DNA from 4 places in the Exiguobacterium sp. SH0S7 genome. Region 3 is predicted to be linked to each of the others. Evidence: predicted binding sites of a transcription regulator. Region 3 holds the regulator's gene; each other region holds the start of a gene.
What was found. The regulator Rex, encoded in region 3, represses fermentation and respiration genes when NADH is low (regulators of the CRP and FNR family bind a similar motif). The targets are predictions, from matches to a motif close to TTGTGAAATATTTCACAA.
Positions count from the first base shown of each region.

Region 1: the regulator Rex is predicted to act here: its motif matches at 4,049-4,066, upstream of cydD (thiol reductant ABC exporter subunit CydD).
Region 2: the regulator Rex is predicted to act here: its motif matches at 3,049-3,066, upstream of EVJ22_RS13925 (DoxX family membrane protein).
Region 4: the regulator Rex is predicted to act here: its motif matches at 2,443-2,460, upstream of EVJ22_RS01570 (L-lactate dehydrogenase).

Region 1 is NZ_SJVA01000004.1:103,804-111,478, forward strand. Features, by position in the region: gene arcC (carbamate kinase) at 1-633, shown strand, start outside; gene EVJ22_RS08700 (glycoside hydrolase family 31 protein) at 815-3,157, shown strand; gene EVJ22_RS08705 (Crp/Fnr family transcriptional regulator) at 3,279-3,968, shown strand; gene cydD (thiol reductant ABC exporter subunit CydD) at 4,096-5,820, shown strand; gene cydC (thiol reductant ABC exporter subunit CydC) at 5,817-7,532, shown strand.
Region 2 is NZ_SJVA01000015.1:20,817-28,491, forward strand. Features, by position in the region: gene EVJ22_RS13905 (flavodoxin domain-containing protein) at 1-343, shown strand, start outside; gene EVJ22_RS13910 (glycoside hydrolase family 55 protein) at 307-1,905, opposite strand; gene EVJ22_RS13915 (cold-shock protein) at 2,171-2,371, shown strand; gene EVJ22_RS13920 (pyridoxamine 5'-phosphate oxidase family protein) at 2,497-2,910, shown strand; gene EVJ22_RS13925 (DoxX family membrane protein) at 3,105-3,608, shown strand; gene EVJ22_RS13930 (DUF3817 domain-containing protein) at 3,691-3,987, shown strand; gene EVJ22_RS13935 (MFS transporter) at 4,013-5,278, opposite strand; gene EVJ22_RS13940 (helix-turn-helix domain-containing protein) at 5,389-6,579, shown strand; gene EVJ22_RS13945 (S66 family peptidase) at 6,584-7,591, opposite strand; gene EVJ22_RS13950 (winged helix-turn-helix transcriptional regulator) at 7,656-7,675, opposite strand, start outside.
Region 3 is NZ_SJVA01000007.1:96,694-104,368, reverse strand. Features, by position in the region: gene EVJ22_RS11610 (hypothetical protein) at 1-289, opposite strand, end outside; gene EVJ22_RS11605 (ABC-F family ATP-binding cassette domain-containing protein) at 286-2,187, opposite strand; gene EVJ22_RS11600 (redox-sensing transcriptional repressor Rex) at 2,337-2,993, shown strand; gene EVJ22_RS11595 (twin-arginine translocase TatA/TatE family subunit) at 2,993-3,211, shown strand; gene tatC (twin-arginine translocase subunit TatC) at 3,215-4,003, shown strand; gene EVJ22_RS11585 (hypothetical protein) at 4,147-6,786, shown strand; gene EVJ22_RS11580 (hypothetical protein) at 6,891-7,184, shown strand; gene EVJ22_RS11575 (FAD-dependent oxidoreductase) at 7,377-7,675, shown strand, end outside.
Region 4 is NZ_SJVA01000001.1:283,557-291,231, reverse strand. Features, by position in the region: gene EVJ22_RS01590 (1,4-alpha-glucan branching protein domain-containing protein) at 1-800, shown strand, start outside; gene rpmG (50S ribosomal protein L33) at 885-1,049, shown strand; gene EVJ22_RS01580 (5-formyltetrahydrofolate cyclo-ligase) at 1,106-1,660, shown strand; gene EVJ22_RS01575 (DUF92 domain-containing protein) at 1,639-2,409, shown strand; gene EVJ22_RS01570 (L-lactate dehydrogenase) at 2,579-3,535, shown strand; gene EVJ22_RS01565 (rhomboid family intramembrane serine protease) at 3,685-4,743, shown strand; gene EVJ22_RS01560 (M42 family metallopeptidase) at 4,759-5,775, shown strand; gene EVJ22_RS01555 (YqgQ family protein) at 5,778-5,972, shown strand; gene EVJ22_RS01550 (ROK family glucokinase) at 6,066-7,028, shown strand; gene EVJ22_RS01545 (LTA synthase family protein) at 7,252-7,675, shown strand, end outside.

The DNA of each region.
Region 1 (7,675 bases), on a different contig from region 3:
CCGATCGTGACGCGGTGTGTCGTCGATCCAAACGACAGTGCCTTCAGTCACCCGACAAAGCCGATTGGTCCCTTCTATTCAGAAGCGGAAGCGACGGCACTCGAACGGTCGACAGGTCATGTGTTCAAAGAAGATGCGGGCCGCGGTTACCGCCGCGTCGTGCCAAGTCCGTACCCGACAGCGATTTGTGAGCATTCAGTCATCCGTGACCTCGTCGACAACGGCCACATCGTCGTCGCGTCCGGCGGCGGCGGAATTCCCGTCATCGACACGCCAAACGGATACGTCGGGGTCGAGGCGGTCATCGATAAAGACTTTGCCGCCGCGAAGCTCGCGGAACTCGTCGAAGCGGACATGTTGCTCATCTTGACGGCCGTCGAGCACGTCTACGTCAATTTCGGGACAACCGAGGAAGCCGCGTTAACCGAAACGACCAACGAGCAACTCGAGACGTATATCGCCGAAGGTCAGTTCGCACCGGGCAGCATGTTACCGAAAGTTCGGGCCGCCTTGCAGTTTGCCGAGTCAGGCCATGGACGCGTATCCGTCATCACGTCGCTCGAGCAGGCGCACGCTGCTGTCCGAGGAGACGTTGGGACGAGAGTCCGGCTCGCTGCCACGCTCCAACAATGATCAACGCCGTAGACATCTCGTCTACGGTTTTTTTTGTGCATAACGCGGACTGGCCGTTTTTGAACCGTGAACAAGGGGAAGGGGTGTTGTATGTCAAACCTGACATTGCTATCATCATCTGTGTAAACGGTTGCACTAATATGGGGGAAGGATGTGACGAAGAGCGGCAACGCTCGAACTTATGCGTCTATTTGAACAGGAGAACGTATACACACAGCAAATGAAGCCACTTGCAGATGAACGTGCCGTCGTCCAAGGGAGCTGCTATCGCTTCACAGTATTGACGAGCCAGTTGATCCGGATGGAGTACGCCGAGGACGGTGTGTTCGAAGACCGACCGACCCAAGTCGTGTGGAACCGGGACTATGACGTCCCTGACTTCCGGATCATCGAGGACGAGAGTGAACTGCAAATCATCACCGATCACGTTCATTTGTATTATACGAAAGGACCGTTTGCGCCGAACACGCTCTACGTCGACGTGAAAGGGAACTTTAGTACGTATTATAGCCGCTACACGTTCAACGGCCCGGAACGGACACTGAAAGGGACGGCCCGAACGCTTGACCATGTCGACGGAGCGACCGAGCTCGGGGAGGGGATCGTCTCCAAGCAAGGCTATGCGGTCATCGACGACTCGGACTCATTTCTCATGACAGACGACCGTTTCGTCGAGCCGAGACGAAAAGGCATCCATGATTTGTACTACTTCGGCTACGGGCACGAATACAAGCAAGCGCTTCACGATTTTTATAAGCTGACAGGTCCGACGCCGATGTTGCCGCGAAAAGCACTAGGCAACTGGTGGAGCCGCTACTGGCGCTATGACGAGACCGAGTACAAAGGCCTCATGCGCCGGTTCAAAGAGGAAGACATCCCGTTCTCGGTCAGCGTCATCGATATGGACTGGCACGTCACCGACGTTCCTGAAGAGTACGGGAGCGGCTGGACCGGCTACTCATGGAACAAGAATCTGTTCCCGGACCCAAAAGGCTTCTTGACGTGGTTGAAAGAAGAGAACCTGCTCGTCACGCTGAACTTGCACCCAGCCGACGGGGTCCGGGCGTTCGAAGACCAATACGTGGCGATGGCCGAAGCGATGGGGCTCGACCCGTCGAACGGAGATCGCATCCCGTTCGATTTCTCTGATAAACGCTTCATCCAAGCGTATTTTGAACAGATGCATCATCCGCACGAGGTAGACGGCGTCGATTTTTGGTGGATCGATTGGCAGCAAGGGTCGACATCGAAAATGGAAGGGCTCGACCCGATGTGGATGTTAAACCATTATCATGCGGCCGATATTTCCCGGGACGGAAATCGTCCGCTGATCTTCTCGCGTTATGCCGGACCGGGCAGCCATCGCTATCCTGTCGGTTTCTCGGGAGATACGCTCATCTCTTGGGCATCGCTTGCGTTTCAGCCTTACTTCACGGCGACGGCGTCGAATATCGGTTACGGTTGGTGGAGCCACGACATCGGCGGGCATTACCGAGGGTCGAAAGACGATGAGCTCGCCGCGCGCTGGGTCGCGTTCGGGGTGTTCAGCCCGATCATGCGCTTGCATTCGACGTTCAGTATCTTTAACGGCAAAGAGCCGTGGCGCTTCGGTCTCGAGTCCGAACGGTCGATGAAGTCGTTTTTACGACTCCGCCACCAACTCATCCCGTATTTGTACACGATGAACCGGCGTAATCATCAGGATGCGCTCCCGCTCATCCTCCCGATGTATTACGATCATCCCGACGAAGAAGCGGCGTATGGCGTGCCGAATGAATACTACTTCGGCAGTGAACTCGTCGTATCACCGATCGTCGAGCCGATGAACAAGCGGCTTCACGTCGCGGCGACGAACGTCTGGCTGCCGAAAGGCGATTGGTTCGACTTCTTTACAGGTCATCGTTACTCAGGCGACAAGTCGATCCGTATATTCCGTGGACTTGACGAGCAGGCCGTGTTCGCGAAAGCTGGAGCGATCGTCCCGCTGGCCGCTCATCGCTCTGGACGCAACGACACCGACAACCCGACCGATCTCGAAGTCGTCGTCTTCCCAGGTGCATCGAACAGGTTCACGCTGTATGAGGATAACGGGACCGATCGGGCTTATGAGACCGGGGCTTACGCCGAGACGACGTTCACCCTCGACTGGGACGAGCGCAGCCTGCACGTTCATGTCACGGGCGACACGTCCGTCTTACCGTCAGACCGGACCGTCACATTACTCGTACGCGGGGTGACCGGTTCGGGCGAGTATAAACCGGAGACGCAGACGTTACGACTCGAACTCGGTAAAATTGATGAGGAAGTGACGGTGTCGCTCCCTGTCGAGGTGACGAACAACAGTCATCGACTGGAGCGCTTATATCGCTTCATTGACCGCGCCGAGATATCTTACGATTTGAAAGACCGCCTCTACCGGATGGCGGCGTCGAAGACGAGACTCGAAGCGTGGCTGTTTGATCTCCATGCGCTCGAACTCGAACGCGATTTGCAAGATGCGATCATGGAATTGATGCTCGACTGAGGAGAGGGGGCAACCCCTCTTTTGTCTTGTCAGAAAACCGTCGGAATTTGTAAGCGTTTTCGTAAGTTGAATCTCGTATACTAAAAGAAAGATGAACAGTTCGGGAAGCGAGGGATTGATCATGAGACAGCAATGGATAGTCGACGATTTAAGACAACTCGATATCTTCAATAAATGCACGAGCCGCGAGCTAGAGAGCTTGCTACCGCACGTATACTGTCGGACGTACCGCAAAGGGCAGCTTTTATTCATGGAAGGCGACCCGCGTGAGCGCGTCTACTTTTTAATCAGTGGGTATGTGAAGCTCGAGCGGTGCAATGAAACGGCGACCCATCAATACACCGACTACTTGAAGCCGAAGCAGCTGTTTCCGTACCGGGGACTGTTGACGGAAACATATTACCAACATTCGGCGGAAGCGCTGACCGATATTGAAGTCATTTATATGCCGACGGATCGCTTTGAAGCGCTCGTCTCAAGAAATGCGACGATGCTCTTGCATATCGTCAGTCAGATGAATCGAATCCTTGACCTTCACGAACGCCGTGTTCAGGAAATCATCACGCCGAGTGCGAGCGACCGAGTGATCAATACAATCCATTACTTGATTGAAGACCTCGGAGAAAAAGAAGCCGACGGTGTGCGCGTACGTTGTCCGTTCACGACAGTTGAAATCTCGAGACTGTCGGGGACATCGCGCGAGACCGTGTCCCACATCTTATCGCGACTGCGAAAAGAAGACATTCTCCAGTTCGACGCCCGTCAACTCGTGACGTTGCACCCTGAATATTTCGAACAAGCGACACACTGACGCCACGCTGCATTCGTGGCGTTTTTTTGCACGTCTCGATAAGCGAAGCGTTCGCTATGGACCCTTACATCAGTTATAATTAGTGAGAATCATCACAAAGAAAAATTGTCATGCACGTTTAGAAAGGATGAACGCAGTGAAACGACTGCAAGCTCTCGCTTTGGCCGAGAAAGGACATATCGTCGGGCTCGTCATCGCCGCGGTGATGATCGGGTTGTCCATCTTGGCTCAGGCTTATTTGATCGTCGACGTCGTCGACCGAGTATTTTTAAAAAACGAATCGTTCCAAAGTGTCATCCCATCTCTAGGTTGGCTCGTGCTCGCATTGCTCGCACGTGCCTTGTTCGGGTATGTCTCGGGACGTATCGGTGCCAACTTGTCGGAGCGGGCGAAGCGGACGCTTCGACGTCAACTGCTCGACCGCTACACATCGAATCCGATCGAGACGTCTCTATCCGGACAGTCCGGGAAGAAAGTCAGTGTCTATATGGATGCGGTCGATGAGGTCGATGCTTACTTTAGCCAGTACTGGCCCCAAGTCATCCAGACGTCGATCATCCCGCTGCTCATTCTCGTCGTAGTCTTCAGTCAGCACTGGATCTCAGGTGTCATCATGATGGTGACCGCGCCGTTCATTCCAATCTTTTTCATCATCATCGGTATCGCGACCCAGAAGAAGTCTGAAGAGCAGATGGAGAAAATGAACCAGTTCTCGGGGAAATTTTTAGACGTCCTTCAAGGATTGACGACACTCAAGCTATACGGACGTGCCGAGCAAGAAGCGCAAGCGATCGAGAAGAGCAGTCTCGACTTCAGGGATGCGACGATGGTCGTCTTAAAGACCGCTTTCTTGTCAGGGCTCATGCTCGAGTTCATCTCGATGCTCAGCACTGGCGTCGTCGCTTTAGAAGTGGCGCTCCAGATGGTCGTTTGGCAAAACTTGACGTTTTTCGCCGGCTTCTTGATTCTTGTCTTGGCCCCGGAATACTATTTAGCGATCAAAGACCTCGGCAGCGCCTTCCATACGGGGCGTGGCAGCATGGGTGCGGCCGATCGCATCTTCGAGGCGCTCGACGCCCCGGACGATCGTATCGAATGGGGAGACAGACCGCTAACAAACCGGACGCCCGAACTCGTGCTCGATGCGGTCTCGTTCCAATATGAAGGGGGTCGCTTCACGCTCCACCCGCTGAGCGGGGTCATCCCGGCACGGTCACACGTCGCCTTGGTCGGCGCGAGCGGATCAGGCAAGACGACCGTGTTGAACGTGCTGTCCGGTCTTGTGAAACCGGACAGTGGCCGCGTCCTCGTCGACGGGGAGCCGCTCGAATCGTTCACCAATACGTCTTGGTACGGGACAATCGGGTATATTTCGCAAAACCCGTATTTGTTCGCCGGCAGTCTCGCCGCTAATATCGCCCTCGGTGAGACGGCGGACGAGACCGACATCATGCGGGCGGCTGAAGCCGCCGGCCTCGTCGATGTCATCGCCAATTTGCCGGACGGGTTGAATACCGAGCTCGGAGAAGGTGGTTACGGACTGTCCGGTGGTGAGCGGCAACGTCTCGCCCTGGCCCGTGCCTTCTTGAAACGTCCAGGTATCATCTTGTTCGATGAACCGACGACCGGTCTCGATTTGATGACCGAGAGAATCGTTCGACGCTCGATCGAGGAGTTGTCGCGTGACGCGACGCTTGTCACGGTCGCGCACCGTCTCCATACGATCAAGCAAGCGGACGCGATTTGGTTCATGGACGAGGGGAACCTCGTCGCGAGCGGGACGCATGAACAGTTACTGGCTGTCCCGGCCTACGAAGACTTGTTCACGCTACAGAAAGGGGTGAGAGGATGAACTCACTTTGGACGATCACAAAATGGATGATGAAAGAGAAAAAGGATATCATCCTCTCGATCTTCTTCGGTTATACAGCGGGCCTAGCGGCTGTCGCCTTGTTCGCGGCGAGTGGATATCTCGTGTCGCGGGCCGGCCTTGTGCCGCCCCTCTATGCGCTCATGGTGCCGGTCGTCCTGATCAAGCTGTTCGGCGTCATTCGGGCGGGGAGCCGCTACCGCGAACGCTTGGCGTCACACCGGGCGACGTTCACGATTTTAAGCGAACTGCGCGTCCGGTTTTATCGCCAGCTCGAACCGCTCGTGCCGAACATCTTCGCCAAATACCGGAGCGGGGACTTGCTCGCCCGTGTCGTCGGAGACGTCGAAAGCCTTCAAAACTACTTTTTGCGGGTGTTTTATCCGCCAATCATCTTAGTGCTCGTCTTCTTGAGCACGATCTTCTTCGTAACGTTCTTCTCGATGACGGTCAGCCTTTGGCTCGTGTTCGGGGTGTTCGTGACCGGCTTTTTGATTCCGATCTTGTTTGCCGGCATCCGAGCGAAGCATGACCAGGAAATTCGGGCCTTGCGCGGCGACTTGTCGAGCGGGGTGACCGAGATGATGTACGGGTACCGCGATCTATTGTTGCACGACCAGCTCGGCCAGACCCGTGACGACTTGCTCGCTCGAAGCGATCGTTACGCCGCCGCACAGCGCCAAGACGTGACGAACCAGTTCTTCAACTCGTCGCTCGTCGTCGCTGCGTCACTGCTCGTGTCGTGGGGCGTGCTCGCAATCGGTGCCTACCTCGTCGTCGATGGCGAACTGAACGGCCTGTTCTTGGCCATGCTCGTCATGATGTCATTGACCGCGTTTGAGAACGTAACACCGATGGCGGTCTTCCCGGGTCACTACGCCGATAGTAAACAAGCGGCAAACCGCTTGCTCGAGGTCGTCGAACCAAGTGATCACCTCGTGGCGGCAGAAGCGGCTCGTGACGACATAGCGCTTCAGACGGCGCCTGACATTTCGTTTGAACGTGTAAGTTACCGCTATCCGGATACGTTCCGTGCCGTCCTAGACACAGTTGATGTGACGTTACCGCGCGGATCGAAGACCGTGATCGTCGGCCCGAGCGGGTCTGGCAAATCGACGCTCCTGCAACTGTTGCTCGCGTTTGTAAGGCCAGAGACAGGCGAAGTACGAATCGACGGTCAGCGCTTGAATGAGGTCACACAAACATCGGTCTGGTCTCAAGCGAGTGTCGTCATGCAAGAGAACCACTTCTTTTTCGGTACCGTCCGAGACAACTTGGCCCTTGCCGGAGACTTCTCCGATGACGAGATGGAGCTGGCGCTGCGAAGCGTCCGCCTCGGTTTCGCACTCGATGAGCCAATGCTCGAGAAAGGGGCGAACTTGTCAGGAGGGGAACGGCAACGGCTCGCCATCGCCCGGGCGTTGTTGAAGAACGGGTTGCTCTGGATTTTAGATGAAGCGACGTCGGCGTTAGACGCGCGGACCGAATCCGATGTGTTCGCTGAAATCTTCCGGAAGGCGGACGAGGCGACACTCGTCATGGTTAGCCATCGTCTGACCGGGCTCGAACGCTTCGACCAAATCATCGTCATGGAAGCAGGTCGCATCATCGAGTCAGGATCATACGACGACTTGATGCGTGCCCGCGGCATGTTTTATGAGTTGAAACAAGTCGAACAAGATGTGTTCGCCTGAACGAAAAAAACGAGCGGCTCCGTCGGAGAGCCGCTCGTTTTTTTTATGGCAAATCTGGGTGCAACAAATGGGGGTTGTCGCAATGCTTTCAAAAAGAGTGTCGTGGAGGGGAATCCACGGGCCGTAACAAGTTTGGGGAACGG
Region 2 (7,675 bases), on a different contig from region 3:
GATGGGGAAAGTTCAAGACGAGCTGACCGACTGGTTGAAGCAAAACGAAGTCCAATTGCTCGAACGTCCGCTCGGATTGTACTTGTGCGCCGGCACGCCGACCGTTGCGGAGCGGCAACGTGAGCTCGAAGGCGCGTACGGGGAACATTTACGAGCACACGCCTACTTCGTCGAAGTTGTCGGCAGCGGCTATGACTTTGAGCGGATGGGCTTCCTCGACAAAGCCATCGTCCGGATGATGGCCAAACAGACGGTCAGTTCGCTCAATTTGGACGAAGCCCGGTTGAATGAGCTCGTCGAGTCGGCTCAAGCGTCACTTCGCACCCGATTTGAGAAACCATAAGCGAATAAGTCGTGCGCTTCGACCGGGCTACTCGTGGAGATGAGGACATCTCCACTTTTTTGTTCGCCTTCGATGTGTTTTAGCACGACGTTAGCGAGCTGTCCGCCGATCTTAACTGAGATCGGGGCCGAATTCCGGCACGTGACATCTTCGATTGTGACGTGATCGGTCCGATTGTCGCCGCCGAAAAGTTCGATGTCGGCACGGCTAGAAACGAACCCGCTTGTGGCAATTCGTTTTAATTGAACGTTCCGAGACTTATACTGGACGGCGAGCGCTGGATGTCCTGTATAATCATAGGACGGGTCACCGATAGCCGTAAAGCCATGGATCAATACGTCTTGGTACGCCGATATGACGAGGCTACGGGGCGACGACTTGGCGTATAGCTTCGAGCGTACCGGTTCAATCGATAGTAAATTCGTCCCTGAGATGAACCGCGCCGTCTTCGACTCGGGATCGTCGGCCAAGTGGTGCCCGATGTGGCGAAAGTTGAAGGACCGGTTATCACGATACGAGACGTGCCCAAAAATATGAACGTCATGGGCGGCCGAGGACGTACCGTGGGCTTTCACCTCGACGCCTCCAAAACAACCTTCCGTCATATTGTTGACGAGCACGACGTGACGCGAACCGTCATCGATCTCGATGCCGTTTGAATTGGAGAAGCCGTGGGCGTGCGTACGTCCGTGCGGGTGATGACAATAGCAGTTCGTGATGTAGATGGCGTCGCTATGATGCGTCGTGATGCCGTCGTCCCCATAGTTCGTCGCCTCGCAGCGGTCGAGCCAGATGTAGCGGCTGCCTTTTTTGGCACGCAACCCGTCCCCGAGGTAATGATAGTGAGGGGCGGTGATATCGAACGCGTGCAGCCCGGCACCTTTGGCGGTGACGTGATGGACCCAGGCGAATTTGACGTGGGCGAACGTCAACGCGCTCGAAGCCGTGTCTCCACTCGACGTCCGATCGACGTCGCCAAGGCGCTCGACGTTCCAGTCGAGCGTCAGATGGGCGACCTCAATGTGATGATTCCCATAAAACGGTGTCGCATTTCGCAGCAGACGGCGATGCTTCGGTGTACCGTCGGCCAAGCGTAATACCGTGTCCTGTTGTCCCGCACCTTCAAGCACGCAGTTCGAGGGGATCCGGACGCCACGGACGATATAGACACCGGCCGGCACGTGGACGTGGCGGTTCGACCGAAGCGCGAGCCGGAATGCGAGCGTGCAGTCCGTCTTGCCGTCCCCGACGGCCCCGTAATCGGTCACGTCGACGTGATAGCGTGTCGTCTGCAGTAAATTCAAATGTTCCGCGTCGAGACGACGCATCCAGACGGGCCGGATGAGATCGTCGACGACCTCGAGCGGGAGTGCACTCGTCACCGGTGTGATTCGTTCCGTCATCGGCAAGTGGGAGCGGTACGACTTCGATTGGTCAGGATAATGGTCGTGTCGCGTCGCTTGATGCCAAGCGAGCGTCTCCGTCAATAGCTCATCTGTCGACCAGGCCGCGTGACGGGCGATGGTGGCAGCGATATGCGTGCGGTCAATTTGATTCATCATATGAGTCGTCCTCCTAACGTTCACTACATGTGATGTACCCGTTTTGAAATTATTTTTAGCAAACCGAAGTATTTAGTAGACAGAAGCATTTATCCATGGTATATTACATATGTGCTTAATTAAGAATAGCTGGAAACATAATTCACAATCGCTTGGGATTATTTTTCATGAAAGATAATCCAACAAGTTTTGTGCTTTTTTTTGGTCAGTTTTTTCTAGTAAGGCACTACTAGAACGCACAGCGTTTATTTCAGGAGGGTTCATTATGAACACAGGTAAAGTAAAATGGTTTAACTCAGAAAAAGGTTACGGCTTCATCGAAATGGAAGGCGGAGACGACGTATTCGTACACTTCTCAGCAATCCAAGGCGACGGCTTCAAGACACTTGAAGAAGGCCAAGCAGTAACTTTCGAAATCACTGACGGAGCTCGTGGCCCACAAGCTTCTAACGTTGAAAAAATCTAATCTTCCTTTCCAAGGAATTTTATAACCTGCTCGCTTCGGCGAGCAGGTTTTTTCGTGTCTTCGTGTTTAATCAAATGCCGCAAGGGAATGATTATACGAGTGACTATGATAAGGGGGCTTTTTAAATGGATGCTAAAACAATGGCACAACAAATTCTAGATGCAAGCAACGTGGGAACGATGGCCACGGTATATAAAGGGAAGCCGCACAGCCGATACATGACGTTTTTCCATGACGGTCTGACACTCTATACGGCAACCTCGAAAGATACGGATAAAGTCGATGAGTTGAAGAACAATCCGTATACGCACGTCTTGATCGGCTACGACGGGGACGGGGTCGGCGACACGTATCTAGAGATTTTAGGAGAGACGTCGGTGTCTGATGACGAGTCGATGAAAGAAAAAGTGTGGAACGAAAAACTTGAGGGCTGGTTCGACGGCCCGGACGATCCAAAACTCGTCATTTTAAAAATCTCACCGCAATCGATGCGTGTGATGAATAAAAAAGGCCAACCGCCACAACAAGTTGATCTTTAAATCAGTGGAAGCAATGTCTCGAGCAGACGTTGCTTTTTTTGGTGCAATTTCCAAAAAGTGACTGACCTGTGACACACATATGAACGAAACGTGAACTATTGTCTCAAGCTATGTGAAAACATGAACATGGGTGATATATTGTGAATGTAATCACATATAAGCAATCATTCACCCATTCAAAAGGAGGAATTATCATGTTCACAAAGTTTTGGCAAAACCACAATATCGCAACCGGCATCTTGACGGTGTTACGGATCTGGCTCGGCTATCAATGGCTCACAGCCGGATGGGGTAAAATCACAGGCGGGTTCGGATCAGAAGGCTTTCTGAATAATGCGCTCACGCTTGCGACGGGAGATCACCCGGCGGTCGCCGGCTGGTGGGCAACATTCCTTGAAAACTTCGCGATCCCAAACGCAGCACTTTTCGATATCTTAATTCCATACGGTGAATTCTTGGTTGGTCTCGGTCTCTTGCTTGGTGCCCTCACACGCAGTGCGGCTTTCTTCGGACTCGTCATGAACATGGCATTCTTATTGTCAGGAACGGTCAGCACGAACCCGACGATGTTGATCGTATCGGTCTTGATTCTCGTCGCGGGCTACAACGCAGGCAAAATCGGCGTCGACGGTTTGTTCCTTCGCCGCTTCGTCGAAACAAAAATTTCGCATCGTTCACCAAATCGTCAAATAGCCTAACGACTTTCTAACGTTCTCCTGTGACAAACTTCACCTCTATCGGCTACGATGAACGTAGCATCGATTAAAAAGGAGAACGGATATGAACGCAACTCGATTCAAATGGCTCGGTTATACAGAGGGGATGTCATTCCTGCTCTTATTGTTGATCGCAATGCCGCTCAAGTATTTGGCTGGCATGCCGCTAGCCGTCAGCATCGTCGGTGCGGCCCATGGTTTCCTGTTCGTCGCTTACGTGGCGGCAGCGGTTTACATGGCGTGGCGCTTCAACTGGGGCTTCAAAGTGTTAGTCCTCGCGGTCATGGCTTCGGTCATCCCGTTCGGACCGTTCTTGTTAGAGAAACGAGTCCTTCCATCAACAGAGAAGACATCGAACTGAAAAACGTTCGATGTCTTTTTTTCGTTCATTGACGCGTCGGCGCGCTTTCGACTTCAGCCAGTACCGTCGCTTTTTCAACCGCGATATCGTGACGGATGCGATGCATCGCGAACAGCGTGATCGAAAGCAGGCATACCATGCAAATTGTATAAAGTGACGTGACCGACATCCATTCGCTCAATAACCCGAACGACACGAAACCGAGCGGGGTGATCCCCATGGCGAGTGATTCGAGGACACCCATGACACGACCGAGGTAGCTTGGTTCCGTGTTCGTCTGCAAAAACAGTTGGATGGGAATATTGACGCGGATGATGAAGAAACCGCTCAACAAAGCGAATCCGGTGAGGAAGACGATGGCGGGTGTGACCGAGAAGTCAAAATAGAGCGGAACGGCCGGGCCGATAAAGAGGCAACTCATGACGATAAGCGATGTGCGGACCGTCGCTAGACGATACTTGATCTTAAAGAACGGCAGCGCGTGGGCAAGAGAGGCGACTAAAAATCCGACTGCGAACATACTTTCTAAAAAGCCGAACTGGAGCGGGCTGACCCCGATCTGTTGCAAGGCGGCAATCGGGAACAGTACTTCCGAAGCCACGAAGAAGAAGTTGAGGAACGCCGCAAGAATCGTCAGCGTCCATAGCACGCGTTGGCGTTTCAAATAGCGGAAACCGGAGCGGACGTCGTCCCACGTCGATTGATCGGTGGAAGCATGTTCATACGCTTGGAATGTGAGACGTGAGGCGAACAGGGCGGCAATGAGGAACAAGAGGGATGAGCTGAACAAGAACGCTGAAATCGGTAATAGCTTGAACAGCGCCCCGGCTAAAAGTGGCGTACCAATACTTGAGACGGAAATGATACTTTGGATGAGCGAATTGGCGCGTTGAAGCCCGTCTTCGTCGAACAGGAGTGGAATCGAACTCGTCAACGTGACAGACAAGAAAGTGGAGACGATAGAAAGCAGACATGTAATAATCAAGAAAGCAGGAACGCCGAACGTCCAAATGAGGCTCGCGGCCCCGGCCAAGAAGAACAATAGCCCGTTGACCGATTCCATCGTGATGATGACGCGTTTTCGGTTCAATTTGTCAGCATATGCACCGGCAAACGGTGATAATAGAACACGAGGCAACGTCCCGGCCAGTAAGACGAGGGCGAACTGGAGCCCGGAACCGGAAGTTGTCAGCACCGTCAATCCGGCGACGAACGTGAATAGACTGGAAGCGAATAACGACATGAATTTCCCGAGCAACAACACGTGCAAGTTCGAGGTAGAAGTAGTCATACATAGTCTCCTTTGCAATTAAGTTCAATGTGATTTAACATTATAATAGACGACAAAGAGAGATTTGTAAACAATAAGTTCAATTAAATTTAACTTTTAAGAGGTGCTCTATGATTGGACAGCGGATTAAGACGTTACGAAAAGAAAAAAAGTTGACGCAAAGTCAACTCGCAGACGGCATCATCACGAAATCGATGCTCAGTATGATTGAGAACGGGAAAGCCGAAACGTCGATGCGCAGTCTGCGCGAGATTGCCAAGCGGTTGGACGTGTCGGTTCAGTCGTTACTTGTCGATCCTCGCGAGGTGGAGCTGCAAGCGCTCGTCGAAGACATCGAATACGCCCAATTGAGCCTTAATCCATGGGACGAGGAAGCTACCAAGCAGGCGCTATCCCCATATTTGACGACAGAGATGAACTCGGTGTGGCAAGGGAAGGCATACGTCATTATGGGAGATAACTTAAAACATGGCGATAAGCGCAGTGAACTGTTAACTTATTATGAGCGAGCAATCAATTTGTTCGAACGGCTCGATGAAAAAGATGAGCTGGCGATGGCACTCATCGGGAAAGCTTACTACTACATTTTGTGGAATCAGTTTGAGGAAGCGAGCGAACAGTTTGATCGATTGGAATTGTTAGACGTGCGAAACATGTCGTCACGAACTCGGATTGAATATGCGATGCTTCTCGTCATGAAAGAAATGACGTATGAAGGGAATCTATCTGGGGCCATCCATCATCTAGATTCTGCCCTTAAACACATGCATCAGACGAGAACGTATTATCGAGCCGACGATGTGAATCGGACGATTGCATTATGTGCTCTTTACCTGAAAGACGAACAACGGATCAATGAGGCGTTTGTGAAAGCAAGGCAGTACATTCAGTTCACGGACGAACACGTGGCCAAAGTGCGTCTCGCTTTGTCAGAGGCACTTTATGCCATCCACTACGGCCGCGTCGAGCAGCTCGGGCAACAGATTAAGGAAATGGAGCGACTATTGGGTGATGATTACTCGTTCATCGCCGCGATCGAGATGTCACAAGGAGTCTATTATGCGATGAAAGGTGAGATGGAACTCGGAGATATGGCTTTCAAGCGGCTATGGGAAGGGATGGACGGTTGGAAGACACATAGCTTGATCGATCAGGCCGTCTATTTTGAAGGGGTGCTGATTGGTGCGAGTTACGGGTGTGGGCTCGAATTAGTGCCTTCAATCGAAGGATCTGTTCAAAGGTTTCCCGAAGGATTTTATCGGACACATTTGACCGAATTGCTACAAAAAATCAAGGGCTGAATCCTCAGCCCTTGAACGTTTGAATGAGCGTGCCTTTCCCGTCCTCGACTTGAATCGAGGCATGGGCACCGTTAATGAGTGTCAGTTGTGGTGGCACGTGCCCGCAGTCGATGTCATAAATGATGGGAACGTTGAGTAGTTCCTTTAGTTCAGCGTAGACGTCTTCTGCCGTATAACCTTGTACCGGTGGTTGGGCATCGCTGCGGCCGAACAAGATGCCTGTCGTGTGATCAAACCAACCGGCCCACTTCATTTGAAGCAGGGTCCGTTTGAGTGCCGGTACATCCATCTCGGCATTCTCGAAATACCAAAGAATCGGTTCATCGTTCAAATGAGTCTGTTGGAACTGAGCGACGTCACCGTAAGGCGTCCCAATCGTATGCAAGAGGACGTCGATACAACCGCCGAGCAGACGACCGGTCGCTTCCGTCCCACCGAGTGATTTCCATTCGGTCGGCTCGGTCAAATGGTAGACGCATGGACTCGGGTTACCGTGCTGCCACTCTTTTTGAAATTGCTCTGAAGACAGTTGAATGACGGTCTCGCCGTGTTTCGTCGATAAGACGTCGAGCCAACGCGAGCTCGTCGCATCCCACGATTCCCCGCGCAGATCGACAAGGTTCGTCCCGTGAGCCGAGGCGATGCCGGTCTTGAGCGTGTAGACGAATAAAAATAAGCTGACGTCAGAGTAGCCGAGCATCCACTTCGCTGGGAGCGTGTCCCAAGCGATTTTATCGAGTAGCTCGAGCAACAAGACGCCGCCCCATGGCGGGATGATCAAATCGACGTCCTCATCGTAGAACAGTCGCGTCAGCTCTTCGGCACGGACTGCGGCCGGCGCCGATTTTGCTTTATGTTGTGTCCAAACAGACGGTTCAAATTGAAGCGTGAAGCCGTGGCGTGCGAACGTCGTCTCAGCTTCGTGAAGTAAACTATGACGCGCGGCTGGTACGCCGGACGAAGGGGCGGTGACGCCGACGTGGCGGCCGGTGAGCTGTGGATAACGAATCATGAGATCCTCCTGTGGATAAGTGATGGGCGGTAATACGGAAATGAGTTATCCACATGTGGACAATTTATTTTTGTTGCATGCGCG
Region 3 (7,675 bases):
AGCCAGGCGCATAAAAGCTATGCACCGTGACATCGATCGGCCAAATGACGAGCCGGATGAACAACGTGCTCATAAGCAAGCCGCTGAAGAGGCTGATGATGATACCGGACCATGTTTGGATGATAAACCCGACGACAATCGGCAGGAAGTAAAATAAAATGATCGGGACGTTCGTCGCCTCGCCGCGGATGAGTTCCGAGATATACTCGGTCCCACTCGGCACGATGTAGACGAACCCGGTCAGGAACGCATGCATCCAATCGATCCGCATGGCACGGGAACGCATCATGAATGGAGTTCCTCCCATTCTGTGAACAGTTCCGTGATCGACTCTTTCGTCGCGTCGGACTCGGTCGACAGCTCTTGGGCGCGGGCGAAGTCGTTGAACACGTCCGGTTCGCATAACAGCTGCTCGATTTCTTCAAGCCGAGCTTCGTGGCGCTCGATTGTCAGCTCGATCTCTTCGACCCGCTGTTTCAACCGGCGTTCTTCGCGCTGCTGTTCCTTGTCGGCGCGCTGCTTCTTGACGACGACTTGTTTCGTCTCCTCGCGGGCGAGCCGGGCAAGGTCCTCGAGCTCTTCTTTCTTCTCGACGTAATACGAGTAGTCGCCGAGGTACTCATCGATGCCGTTCGGCGTGATCTCTAAGACACGCGTGGCGAGCCGGTCGATGAAGTAACGGTCGTGGGAGACGAACAGGATCGTCCCGGGATAGTCGACGAGCGCGTTCTCGAGGATCATCTTCGAGTCGAGGTCCAAGTGGTTCGTCGGCTCATCCAAGACGAGCAAGTTCGGTTGCTCGAGCTTGAGCTTGGCGAGCGTCAGCCGGGCTCGTTCGCCGCCGGATAGTTCTTGGACGCGTTTCATGACGTCGTCGCCGCTGAACAAGAACTGGCCGAGTAGACTGCGGACTTCTTGCTCGCGCATGAGCGGCCAGTCGTTCCAAATCTCATCGATGACGCGGTTCGCGTCCGACAAGTTCTGTTGTTCCTGGTCGTAGTAGCCGATCTCGACGCCGGTACCGTAGCGGATGTCACCGGTGAGCGGTGGTTGTTGTTTCGTCAACACTTTGAGGAGCGTCGATTTGCCGACCCCGTTCGGGCCGACGAGGGCGACCGACTCGCCGCGCTGCAGTTGGAAACGCAAGTTCTGTGCAATCGGTTCTTCGTAGCCGATGGCGAGGTCGCTGCCGCTCAACACATCGTTCCCGCTTTGACGTTTGATCGAGAACGACAACACCGCGCTCCGCTCATCACCGTCCGGCACGTCCATGCGGTCGATCTTCTCGAGCCGCTTGCGGACGCTTTGGGCGCGTTTCGTCGTCGTCGCCCGGGCAATGTTCCGTTGGATGAAGTCTTGCATCTTGGCGATCTCTTCTTGTTGCGAATCGAACTGTTTCTTCTCTTGCTCGTAGAGCGCGGCCTTCTGCTCGAGGAATTTCGTATAGTTCCCGACGAAGCGGCGGCTGCGGTTGCGTGACAGCTCGTAGACGACAGAGACGACGCGGTCGAGGAAGTAACGGTCGTGGGAGACGATGAGGACGGCACCTTTATAGCCGCTCAAATATTTCTCGAGCCAGCTGAGCGTCTCGATGTCCAAATGGTTCGTCGGCTCATCCAAGATGAGCAGGTCCGGGCTTTGCAGGAGCATCTTCGCTAAGGCAAGACGTGTCCGCTGTCCGCCTGAGAGCGTATCGATCCGACGTTCGAAGTCGTCCGGATAAAACCGCATCCCGTGCAAGATCGAGCGGATCGTCGCTTCGTACTGATAGCCGCCGCGGTCTTTGAACGTGTGTTGCTCCTCGTCATACGCCGCGAGCAGACGCTCGTAGGCGGCCGGGTCGTTCAAGATGCGCTCCGAGCCCATGTCTTGCTCCATCTGGCGGAGCGTCTTCTCTTGTTCGATCAAGTCGGTGAAGACGGTGAGCATCTCGTTCCACATCGTCTCGTTCGATTCTAATCCTGAGTCTTGGGCGAGATAGCCGATCGTCACGTCTTTTGGCTTCATGATGTCGCCCGAGTCATAGTTGTACTCGCCGGCGATGACTTTTAACAGTGTCGACTTGCCGGCGCCGTTGCGGCCGACGAGGGCGACGCGTTCGCCTTCTTGGATTTCTAGTTTGACATTCTCTAAAATCGGCTCGACGCCGAACGATTTGGATAAGTTGTTGACTTGCAGTAGGATCAAGTGAAAAAACCCCTTTCTCTCTGTTTAGTATACTTTATTTCTTCCCCTTTTCAGGTATATTCATTGAGTGCTTATGTGAATTCGTTTACAATCAAGGTGTATGAAATCAGATTCGTTTGAAACGCGTCGTAAAAAGGAGGCTCTTTCCGTTGAGTCAAAACGAACCAAAGATTCCGCAAGCGACAGCCAAACGGTTGCCACTATACTATCGGTTTATCCAAAGCCTACATTCGTCAGGGAAACAGCGTGTCTCTTCTGCTGAACTGAGCGAGGCGGTCAAGGTCGATTCGGCAACGATTCGCCGTGACTTCTCATACTTCGGTGCGCTCGGTAAAAAGGGATATGGCTATAACGTACAGTATCTGTTAGAATTTTTCCGTAAGACGCTGAATCAAGACGAGATCACGAACGTCGCCTTGGTCGGGGTCGGTCATCTCGGGACAGCGTTCGTCAACTATAACTTCCTTAAAAACAATAACACACATATCGTCGTCGGGTTCGACGCAGACGAGACAAAAGTCGGCACGACGATGTCAGGTGTCCCGATTCATCACGTCGATGAGATGGAACAGATCATGAAGCAAAACAAGATCGATGTCGCCATCCTCACGGTCCCGTCCGCTTACGCGCAACCGGTCGCCGATGATTTGGTCCGCTATGGCGTTCGAGGGATCTTGAACTTCACGCCGGCACGATTGACTGTACCGGACACGGTCCGCGTCCATCATATCGACTTGTCGATCGAACTCCAGTCGCTCATTTACTTTATGCAACACTATCCATCCGCTGAGGGGGTCCATCAATAATGGAATTTCTACAATCATCACTCGTCGTCGGTATGCCAGGTGGCGTCAGTATTTTCGTCATCGCCATCATCGCGCTCATCCTCTTCGGGCCGAAGAAATTGCCAGAGTTCGGCCGGGCAGCAGGGCAGACGCTCCGTGAGTTCAAAAATGCCACGAACGGTATGATGAAAGAGCACGACGAGACCGACAAGAAAGAAATTGAGAAGAAAGAGCAGTAAGCCATGAGCCATCAACCTGATCAAGAACGGGCACTGTCCGATCACTTGACAGAGCTGCGGAGACGACTGATGCTGTCGGCATTTGTCGTCTTTGCCTTCTTTCTGATCGCTTTGCCGAGTGTCAAGTACGTGCTCGCCTATCTGCAGGCGGACCTCGTCGAACGAGGGCTCGAGCTGAACGCCTTTGGGGTCGCGGACCCGCTCATGATCTACTTGAACTTGGCGCTCGTCATCGGGCTCGTCGCATCGGGTCCATTTCTACTGTATCAACTGTGGGCGTTCGTCGCACCTGGTCTGCATCCGAATGAACGAAAATGGACGCTCGCCTATATCCCGGTCATCTTTATCTTGTTCCTCATCGGTCTCGCATTCGCCTACTATTGGTTGTTCCCGCTCGTCCTCGATATCTCGACGGACCTCGGGCAAGACCTCGGTCTGACACAGATCATCGGAGCGACGAACTATTTCACGTTCCTGTTGCAGCTGACGATCCCGTTCGGGCTGTTGTTCCAACTTCCGGTCGTGACGATGTTCTTGACACGCATCGGTGTCGTGACACCGTACTTCCTCTCGAAAATTCGGAAGTACGCTTACTTCGCCTTGTTCGTCATCGCGGCATTCATCACGCCGCCGGATTTGACGTCGCACCTCATGGTGTCGCTGCCGCTCTTCTTCCTATATGAGATCAGCTTATCGATCTCGCGCGTGACGTATCGCGGTGTGCTCCGACGTGAGAAAGAAGCGCAAGTGAAAGAACAGATGGATTTGATGAAACAGATGAATGAGAAATGAACACTACGTCATGAGACGGAGTGTTCTTTTTTTATAATTTAGGGCTATTCAATTTTGAAAAAACAACTTAAAATTAGTAATGTTAAATCAAAAATGGATTATTTTTGAAAGTTATGTATTCATAAACAGAAATGAGGAGAACGATGAACAAATGGTTATGGAGCATACTCGTTGTGCTCGTCATGGTGGCGGCGCCCGGATTAGATGTTCGGGCAGATAGTTATGCCAAGCCTGAAATTATTCCGGCGGGAGAAGTGGTAGGAAATAGTGAATATGTGTGGCGCTCGGGAGATCCTGAGACGCTCGTACATGTGAAGACCGGTGAAGTCTATACATTACCGATTCGAGTGTCTGCTGCTTATAATATTTATGCGATCGGGGACGGCCGATTTATGTTAAAAGGGTGGCCGGAGTGGGTGATGTGGGATATACGTACGAATGTAGCGACGACATTCCCAATCGAAGCAGGAAGTGAGAATCGACTCGTCTCAACGAATGTAACAACAGGAATGATGTTATGGGCTGATGACGAAAAGTATATCATCACATCGATGTCAGGTGATATTCGCGGATCACTCACGAAAGGCAGTGGTCAGGTATACAGTTTGCTCGACGATGGGAACGTCCTCGCGTTCGCCGGCGGTCAAGTGACGAAGCGGACGGTTACAGGAGAAGTGCTTGAGACAATCAGTTCCTATTCAGGACAGGTGAAGTGGGCCCGTCACATCAAAGAAGCGAATCAATGGTTCGTAATCAAAAGCGATGACTCGGAGCACATGTTTATTTTCGATTTGGCGACGAAACGATGGATTGAGAAAGATGCGCCAGACGTAAGTAATCTTACGTGGAAAGACGGCACCTACTACTTTATGACGCGAGAAATGTATACGACATTCTATGTCAGTTATAACGTCAGCACGAATGAGTGGAAAGAGGCACCAATTGATGACGCTGACATTCGACAACACGGTCCTTGGTACGTTTTTGGCATGAAGAAGACGGAGGTCTACACACCGGAGTCTTTATGGAAAGCGCCATGGCAATTGAATATTAATGTTCCGAAAACGACGACTCGCTATGAGGTAGGTCGTCCCTATGAGGTCAGCGGAACGGCGACACTCGTCGATGGAACAGCCTTACCGATTCCATGGACTGAGCTGACTGCACGTTTAGCCTATCAAGACGATCCATTCGTTTGGGAGCAAGGGAAACTGACGCTACAGACGAATGAATCGTATGACATGATTTTTAAGTGGAACGATTTTGAGCGACGGTTAGACTTATGGGCATCGAAATATGTGCCGCTCACGCTCGACCCGCCAACCGGTGTCTTAGGCCCAATCAGCGGGAAGACGGCACCGAACACGCCGGTGTTTGTCAGCGTGACGAAAAACTTGTATCAATCGAATTCATCGGATTCATTGTTGAACTATCAATCGACGACGGTCCAATCAGATGAATCAGGGCGCTATACGTGGCAACCGGCGCGTTGGTTCACACCGGGGTCTCGCGTGACCGTGAAAATCGGTAGTAAGTCTGGCGTGTACGCCGAACCAATCGAACTTCAGACGGTCAAGGAGAGTGAGGAGACGTCACCTAACGGCATCTCGGTTCTGACGAAAACCGTCACTTCAGGTGTCACGTTAAAAACGACGCCGAACGCCTCGGTGGATGTGTTGATTCGCAGTGGGAAATACTACGAAATTTCGAATGAGCAGGCAGATGAGGACGGACTCATTTCGATTAAAGAGTTCAATACGATGCCTGTAGACATCGGAACAAAAGTCTACTTCAAATTAAAAGAGGCACCCGCTTCAGCGTTCCGACTCACAACCGTGGAGACAAGAGTGGAACCGCCTGTCTTTACTTGGACTCGGACACCGTTGATTTATGACAAATCCATCAACGTTACATCGAATACCGATCAGGCCTATCGCATTTATCGAAATGGGATGCATGTGGCGACAACACGTGCGATGCCGTACACGTTTGACACCCCACTGAAAGAAGGGGATGTCATCCTCGTCACACGCTCGAGCGGCGATGCGACGTACGAACTCACGAAGACGGTCCGTGCGTTCACTCCGACGCTCAGTGTGACGGATACGTTGATGACGAAGACACAAGCGACACTCTCAATCAAGAAGACGAGCACGGCGACAGTTCGATTTTACGTGAATGATAAGCTCGTCACGGCGAAACGTCTGTCGACGACGCGTTACACGATCCCGGCCAAACCTGGGGATGTGATTCGTGTCCGAGCGGCGGTCGGATCGAAGTCGCGTGACGTCTCGGTCAACTTGCCGAAGACATCGTTGTCGACGCTCTCAATCAACGATGAGAAGTCGCTTTGGGTCGGATACGTGATTCCGAACAGTACCGTCACGTTGAAGAACGGTTCGAAAGTACTTGCTACGGCCAAGGCAAGCAGTACCGGACGAGTGACGCTCCGCTTCACCCGTCAGCCGATTAACGGGACGCTGTCCTTGACGAGTCAAGGAGGACTGTTCCGCCATGTGCAGACGTTGAAAGTGACTGTTGGTCCGACGCCGACATTCGTGACGACGATTCCATCGAGTGCGTCGAAAACGCTCAAGGCGACGTCGAATGTCGCATACGGCACATTGACGCTCACGCGTGGCTCGACCGTCCTCACCAAGAAGACGGTGACGGCTACGTCGACGACGCTCAGTTTCGCCTCACAAAAGAAAGGGACGAAATTGACGCTCCGTCTCGTGACGCCGCAAGGCCGGAGTGTGACGAAAACAATTTATGTACGGTAATAGAGGAGCCATTCGCTGAAGCGGATGGCTTTTTTCTGAGATGGGGAATGTAACAAGAAAGTGATACGATTAAACCAATCAAACACACGTCAGGGGGAGAAGCGATGACTTGGGAGTACTACGGGGATGAGCTCATCATCATCGGTGTGTTGACGACAATTTTGTTGATTGCTGTGCTGAACTTTTGGAAGTCGCCATTCAAGCGGAGACTTGTCTTCTCGTTGACGCTGCTCGTCGTGGGATACGTGTCGTGTATCATCGGACTCGTCTTCGTCCGCGGATGGGACGCCCTGGGCTGGATCTTGTACGGCTTTGCCTTGTATGTGATGGGTCTCGTCACCTATATCGGTGTCGTCATCTACCACTGGGTGAAAGCGAGACGCACGTCCAATTCATGATCAAAACCGTTCCGGTCGCGGAGCGGTTTTTTGTCGTCACAACCAGCGTTCAAACTTTAGACATAATTACGTGAAAAACTGAGCAAAGGGATTGTCAAACCTTCTTGTGAAATAGTACACTAAGTTCAGAAAGCGAATGTGATATTTGTCACAAACACTAACTTGCCTACAACTCAAAGGAGAGACTACCATATGAAAATCGCAGTCATCGGATGTACACACGCAGGAACAGCAGCAGTCAAAGGCTTACTCGCCAAGCACGACAATCTCGACATCACCGTGTATGAGCGGAACGACAACGTCAGCTTCCTCTCGTGTGGGATCGCCCTCCACGTCGGTGGCGTCGTCAAACGCGCTGAAGAATTGTTCTACTCATCACCGACCGAGCTCGAAGAACTCGGCGCGACGATGCGCATGAAGCATGACGTGTTGAACATCGATACGGAAGCGAAGACGGTGCATGCGAAAAACCTCGAGACAGGGGAAGACGT
Region 4 (7,675 bases), on a different contig from region 3:
CGCAATACGCCGCCGAACGTTTCCGGGAACATACCCGTCTGTTTGCTGAACTCGAGACGGCGCTCTACGAAGGAAAGCTATCGGATCGCTTGCTAGACGAGCACTACACGGTCTATCCGTTCTTAGACGACGTGGACATTGATATCGATACGTTCCTATCTCCACACGACTATTATGTGACGCAGGAGCGTGGCGAAGAAGGTGAGGTCATTCTCGTCCTCACGCCAGAATATACAGGCAATATCGTGGGTGACCTCGGTCACCGCGTCGTCGCTGAAGTCGAGGCACGGGCAGCTGACGGGGAGACCGTTTACGTCCTCACACCGCACAGTGAAGGATTGCCTGAATACGAGCGTCACAATCGCGTGCACGTGTACCGGGTCCCACTCACGAGTCCGTTTCTAGAGCATGTCATGAACCAAATCGCTGCTCAGAACGTCGCCTACGTGAAACTCGTCCAACAGTTACAGACGATGGTCAACTTCAAAGCGGTCCATCATTTTGATTGGATGACGATTCCAGCGGCACGTTCACTTGCGAAGTCACTATATGTTCCGTTATACTCAACTATGTTGTCATTTGAAACGACCCGCAACCCGCACGGGCACGGTGGCCTGTTCGATGCGATCCATCGTATTGAGAACGGCGTCCTCTCGGAAGCTGATACGGTTTATGTCGGTGAACAGCTCTCGATCGAGGAGCTCGCGACGCGGTATGGGATCGGCGATAACGTAAAAACGTGCCTACCGCTCGACGCGTCACCGTACGGGCAGAAACGTTTGAAAAAGAACGTGAAATAACCTTGCTTTTTCAAAAAAAACTTGGTAGGATAATTGAGTATGCTTAGACTGTAAAGCAAAAGCACTTGATACAACATTAGTAAGATGGGAGTGAAAGATATGCGCGTTAAAATCACACTAGCTTGCACAGAAACAGGCGATCGCACGTACATCACGAAGAAAAACAAACGTAACAACCCAGAGCGCCTCGAATTGCGCAAATACAACCCACGTCTCCGTCGTCACACGCTTTACCGCGAAGTGAAATAATTGAGACCGGCCGTCACTCATGTGGCGGCCTTTTTTTTCGATAGGAGGAATAACAAATGACAGCTAAACAAGAACTTCGAAAAGCGGTTCATGCGAATATTCGCGTGCTCACAGAACGTGACGGGCGTGATGAAATGATCCTACATACCGTGGCGTCGCTCCCTGAGTGGCAACAAGCGCATACGGTCGCACTCACACTGTCACTCGACCTTGAAGTGAATACGCGTCCGCTCATCGATACAGCTTTAAAAGCAGGAAAATCGGTGTTGGTGCCGAAAGTAACGAAACAGGGGCTCACGTTCCACGAAATCAGGACGTTCAGCGACCTCGAGCCGGGAGTAATGGGTATTCTCGAGCCGACGACTGCGGAAACCGACCTCGATATCGATACCTGCATCGTCCCGGGCCGTGTCTTTGACCGTTCTGGATATCGGATCGGTTGGGGCGGGGGTTATTACGACCGTTTCTTAGCGACATATCGCGGTGCGACGATCGCGCTCGCCTACGACGTACAAGTGCTCGACGAAATACCGATCGAACCACACGACATACCTGTCGAACTGATCGTGACAGAAAGGGAAATGATTCGATGCTCTCAATCGTCCTCGTAACTTGTCTAGTTGCACTGGCCGGATATCGTCTCCGGTCGTTGACGTTCTCTGGGGCGATCTTGACGATCGTGACAGGGACGGTCATCGGGTTTGGTTTTGGCTGGTTCGGGCTGTACTTGCTCGGTGTGTTCTTTTCGACGTCCTCGCTCGCTTCAAAATATCGCGCCCGCGACAAAACGTCAGTCGATGACATCGTCGAAAAATCCGGACCGCGTGACTTCGTGCAAGTGCTTGCGAACGGAGGGATCGCCATGCTCACCGCCGTCGGAATGGCGATGACTTCGAACGAGGCGTGGCTATTCGCTTACGTCGTTTCAATCGCGGCGGCGACGAGTGACACGTGGGGGTCCGAGTTCGGCGTTCTCGCATCGCGCCGACCGCGCTCTATTTTGACATTGCGTGAAGTTGAACCGGGGACGAGCGGTGGGGTGTCACCGTTCGGTACGCTCATGTCTGTCGCCGGTGCGACGACCATCGTCTTGGCATCGCTCCCGTTCTTAAATATAACGATGGGCACGCTATTTCTATTGATTGCGCTCGGTCTGAGCGGCAGCGTCGTCGATACGTTGCTCGGTGCGACCGTACAACGGAAGTATCGCTGTCGGACGTGCCAAAAACTGACGGAGAAAAAGCTGCATCACGGCGAAGCGACCGACTATGTATCTGGATGGCGCTTTCTCGGCAACGACGCCGTCAATTTCTTGGCGATCGCCTCCGCGGCAGCTATTGGTTTTCTTGCATTCGCATAAGGGTAGTACAGAAAATGAGGATGTTTCAAACGATTGTGAATTTTGTCACAATATTGCCAAACTGAAAACGGTTTCTCTTGTATTGACTGTTTGTGAATGATGTTACAATCTAGGTGTAACAGACAAAACAAAAACATGAAACAGATTGTTTGAAGGGTGGAAAAACAACATGGAAACATTAAATCATGCAAAAGTAACACGAGTCGCTCTCGTCGGGGCCGGAGCGGTCGGTGCAAGCTTCGCGTATCAATTGACGACAGCGAGCCTATGTGAAGAACTCGTCATCATCGACATCAACAAGGCGAAAGCAGAAGGCGAAGCGATGGACTTGAACCACGGCGTCTCGTTCGCCTCGTCACCGATGCGCGTCTGGGCTGGAGATTACACGGACTGCGGTGCTGCAGATATCGTCGTCATCACGGCCGGCGCTCCTCAAAAACCAGGTGAGACACGTCTCGACCTCGTTGAGAAAAACGCGAAAATCATGAAAGCGATGATCACTGACATCATGGCCTCTGGCTTCGACGGTATTATCATCGTCGCGTCAAACCCGGTCGATATCATGACACACTTGGCTTGGAAATACTCGGGTCTTCCGAAACATCGCGTCTTCGGATCAGGGACTGTACTCGATACGTCACGCCTCCGCTACATGCTAGGTGATTACTTCAACGTCGATCCGCGCAACTGCCACGCTTACATCATGGGTGAGCATGGCGACACCGAGTTCGCGGCATGGAGTAACGCCCGGATTTACGGCAAATCGGTCGAACAGCTACTCGAAGAGAACGACGAGTATACATGGGAAGACCTTGAAGACATCTACGTCAACGTTCGTGACGCTGCGTATCACATCATCGAACGTAAAGGCGCGACGTACTATGCGATCGGTCTCGGCTTGCTTCGTCTCGTCAAAGCAGTGCTACGTAACGAGAACACATTGCTCACGGTCGGTGCCTACTTGGATGGAGAGTACGGCTTGAACGATATTCATATCGGTGTGCCGGCAATCATCAACCGCCAAGGCGTGCGTCAAGTCGTCGAAATCGAGTTGTCAGACGAAGAGAAACAGAAGATGCTCCATTCGGCAGACGTGTTGTTGAAAACGATGCAACCTGTCTTATAATATATTCGCGATATAGACGTAGTCGGTGTATGCCGGCTACGTTTTTTGATGCGTTGCCACGGGCACCGGACAGATTCAGAAAGCGCCAACTTTTGTCGTCACGATCGAATTGGATTACAATTAAGACAGAAGGAAAGGAGGGGATTCAGTTGACGCAACCGGGATGTTTTTGGGAAGACATTTACCATGCGGTCGAGGCAGGCGGTCGGGTCGAAGGGATACTCGAGCCTTCACGCGCGCTGCTATTGTTCGACACGAAAGCTGGAGACCTCTATCACCTGTACATAAAGACAGATAAGGCGTGGGCGAACCATGTCGCGATCGAGATCGAGGCGGTCATGAGCTCGTTCCGACTCGCACGACTCGGGCGTGCGAAGCTTCATGTCCATATATATGGCGACGCGCTCGTCGATGAGGAGCGACTTGAGACGTTGTCGTTTCAAATCGCGGCCAAGGTGAGACTCGATAGGCATGCGTGTGGCGATGACCAAGATGAGGCCCGGTTTCGGCCGCTCGCGCTCGCACTCGATAAACAGCGGAAAGCCGAGCTGAAGAAGCGATTTTCATTCGGTGAACCTAAATTCGTCTATGCGCTCATGATGTTGACGTTTGTCGTCATGTGGCTCGCCGAATCACTCGGCTCGACGCTCGATCCGAACACGCTCATCCGATTCGGCGCCAAAGTCAATCCGCTCATCGACGAAGGCGAATGGTGGCGCCTCGTCACACCGATGTTCCTTCATATCGGCTGGTTTCATTTTGCGATCAACATGTTCGCGCTCTGGTCGCTCGGCCCGCTCGTCGAACGCATGTATGGGTCACCGAGATTCTTGACGATCTATCTGTTGGCGGGCGTCATCGCGTCGACCGCTTCCTACGCGTTCAGTGAGGCGATCTCGGCCGGGGCGTCCGGCGCATTGTTCGGTCTCGTCGGCGCACTGCTCTATTTCGGACTGCGTGACCGCTCGCTGTTCATGAAGACGCTCGGCCCACCGCTGTTTATTATGTTAGGATTAAACGTAGGGCTCGCCTTCGTCCTCGGTGCCAGCTTGGACCACTCGGCCCATGCCGGGGGCCTCATCGGTGGATTTTTGATGGCGGGCGTGGTCGGATTACCTGACGAGACGACAAAAAAATGGCGCCTGTTGTTCACGGCGCTGGCAGTTTTATTGACCGGGACACTATACTGGCTCGGATATCATCGATGACAAAGGAGTAACAACATGATTGATACGTTAAAACGATTAGTGGAGATCCCGAGTCCTTCTGGAATGACGCACGAAGCAGTCAGTTACGTCGAACGTGAGCTCACGGACCTCGGGGTTGAGACGAGCCGGTTGAGAAAAGGTGCATTGCTGGCCAAGTTTCCTGGACAAAGCGGGCCGGCCCGTCTTTTGACCGCCCACGTCGATACGCTCGGTGCGATGGTGAAGGAAGTGTTGCCGAGCGGACGCTTGCGGCTGACACAAGTCGGCGGTTACGCTTGGACCGCGATTGAAGGTGAGAACTGTCTCGTCCATCGCGAAACGGGCGAGGCGGTGGACGGGACGATCCTCGTCCATCAATCGAGTGTGCACGTCTATAAAGACACGAACAGTGCCGAGCGGACGGCGGCGAACATTGAAGTACGTCTCGATGCCGACGTTCATACGGCGGACGACGTCCGAGCGTTAGGAATCGAAGTCGGGGACTTCGTCTCGTTCGATCCCCGTTTCAAACAGACGGAGACGGGTTATATTAAATCGCGTCATCTTGACGACAAGGCGTCGGTCGCCATCCTGCTCGATTTGGCGCGTGACTTGGTCAAAGCGGACTTGCCGCATACGGTCTACTATTTGATTTCCAACTATGAAGAGGTCGGCTTTGGCGGGAACGCCGGGATCCCGGACGAAGTCGACGAGTACATCGCAGTCGATATGGGCGCGCTCGGGGACGGGCAACACTCGGACGAGTACACGGTATCGATCTGTGCCAAAGATTCTTCAGGGCCGTACGATCTCGAGTTGCGTCGTCAGTTCACGAAGCTTTGCCGCGACCACGACATTCCGTTCAAAGTCGATATTTATCCGTTCTACGGTTCGGACGCATCGGCTGCAATCTCGGCTGGTTACGACGTACGACATGCGCTCATTGGTCCTGGGATCGAGTCGAGCCACAGCTATGAGCGGACGCACCGAACATCGCTCGAGGCGACACGAGCGTTGCTGTATCGCTACGTATTGACCGCGATGGGGGAATAATAATGAGAAACTTTTATGACGTGCAACAGTTTTTAAAATCGTTTGGCACGATTATTTACATCGGAGAGCGTGACGCCGAGATCGGTCTCATGATGATGGAGTTAGACGAATTGAACGCTGGTGGGATGATCGAACAGCGCGAGTATGACACGGCGAAAATTATTTTGACGCATGAACTAAAAAATTCAATAGATTGACAGAAAAACCTCTTGTGCAAATGTTTGCACAAGAGGTTTTATAGTGTAGACTATTGGATGAAAGCGATTTATTTGAGACGAGGAGTGGAATGCATGAAGTGGTTATTAGGAATCGACATCGGTGGGACGACGGTGAAAATGGCCGTCCTGGACATGAACGGGATCATTTCAGACAAGTGGGAGATCAAGACGGACATCCGTGATAATGGGGTACATATCCCGACTGATATCGCCGCCTCGTTTGAAGCGTACCTTCAGCAATCTGGAAAAGCGAAGCAAGATTTTGCGGGTGCGGGAATCGGAGCTCCAGGCTTCATCAACTTCTCAGAAGGTGTCGTCGAATACTCGCCGAACATCGGGTGGAAGAACTTTGAGCTCGTCGGCGAATTCGAGAAAGCAGTCGGATTGCCGGCCGTGCTCGAGAATGACGCAAACGCGGCCGCGCTCGGTGAGATGTGGAAAGGCGCCGGTGAAGGTGCGTCTGAACTACTCGCGATCACACTCGGTACGGGTGTCGGCGGCGGTGTCATCACAAACGGTAACATCGTCCATGGGGCGTCCGGCATGGCTGGTGAGATCGGGCATATCACGGTCGAGCGCGACGAGGCGAAAGCGGTCATGTGTGGATGTGGGCGCACCGGCTGCATCGAGACGATCGCCTCAGCAACCGGTATCGCCCGTCTCGCCTTACAAAAGCGTAAAGGGAGAACGACGTCATTGAACGAGTTAGGTGAAGTGACGGCTCGCGATGTGTTTGAGGCCTATAAAGCGAAAGATGAGGTCGCGACAGAAGTCGTCGAAGAGATGACGGAATATCTCGGGTTGACGATTTCAAACATCGCCAACACGTTGAACCCTAAAATGATCGTGATCGGCGGCGGCGTCTCAAAAGCGAGACAAGCTTTGCTCGAGCCGCTCGATGAACAATTTAAGCGGTTTGCCCTTGAACGGGTATATACGTCGACGACGTTCAAAATTGCCGAACTTGAGAATGACGCCGGGGTCATCGGCTGCGCTTGGCTGGCACGAAAACATTTTTTGCCGACTAGAGTCTAACCTATAAAGCACACATGCGATCTCGCATGTGTGCTTTTGACGTACAAAGGGAATTGTAAAGGTATAGTTGATTTTTTGTTAAAAAAGGGGTAAGATTTGGACTTGATACTGGACTGTTACCGTTAGTGAAATAGATAACAAGCCAGCTATATGTAATTGAACTTATTCATGGCGCATCCTGCTTGAGGACGTCTTAAAACTGAAAAGAGGAGGAGGCCGTCAGATGAAGTCATCTCAAAGCTTATCGAAGCTGACTATGCGACTGAATGAAACGGTCCGCGCTTCGTTTCAAGAGTATCGGTTATTTTGGATATTTAGTTTATTACTTTGGACGAAGACGTACGTAGTTTACCAATTTTTCTTTAACATCCCGATTGAAAACACAGCTCAAGCGTTCATCTTGTTGATCAGTCCGATCAGCTCAACTTTGTTCTTGTTTGCTTTTAGTTTCTTCTTTAAAGGAAATAAGCAAAAGTGGGTGCTGTACACCCTTTATGCGGTCGCCTCGTTCCTATTGTTCGCGGACGCTGTCTATTACCGCGAGTTTACGGACTACTTGACGATGCCTGTCATTTTGCAACCGTCGAACATGGAGACGTTGTCTACTTCTTTCACGTCACTGCTTGAATGGAAAGACTTGATCATTC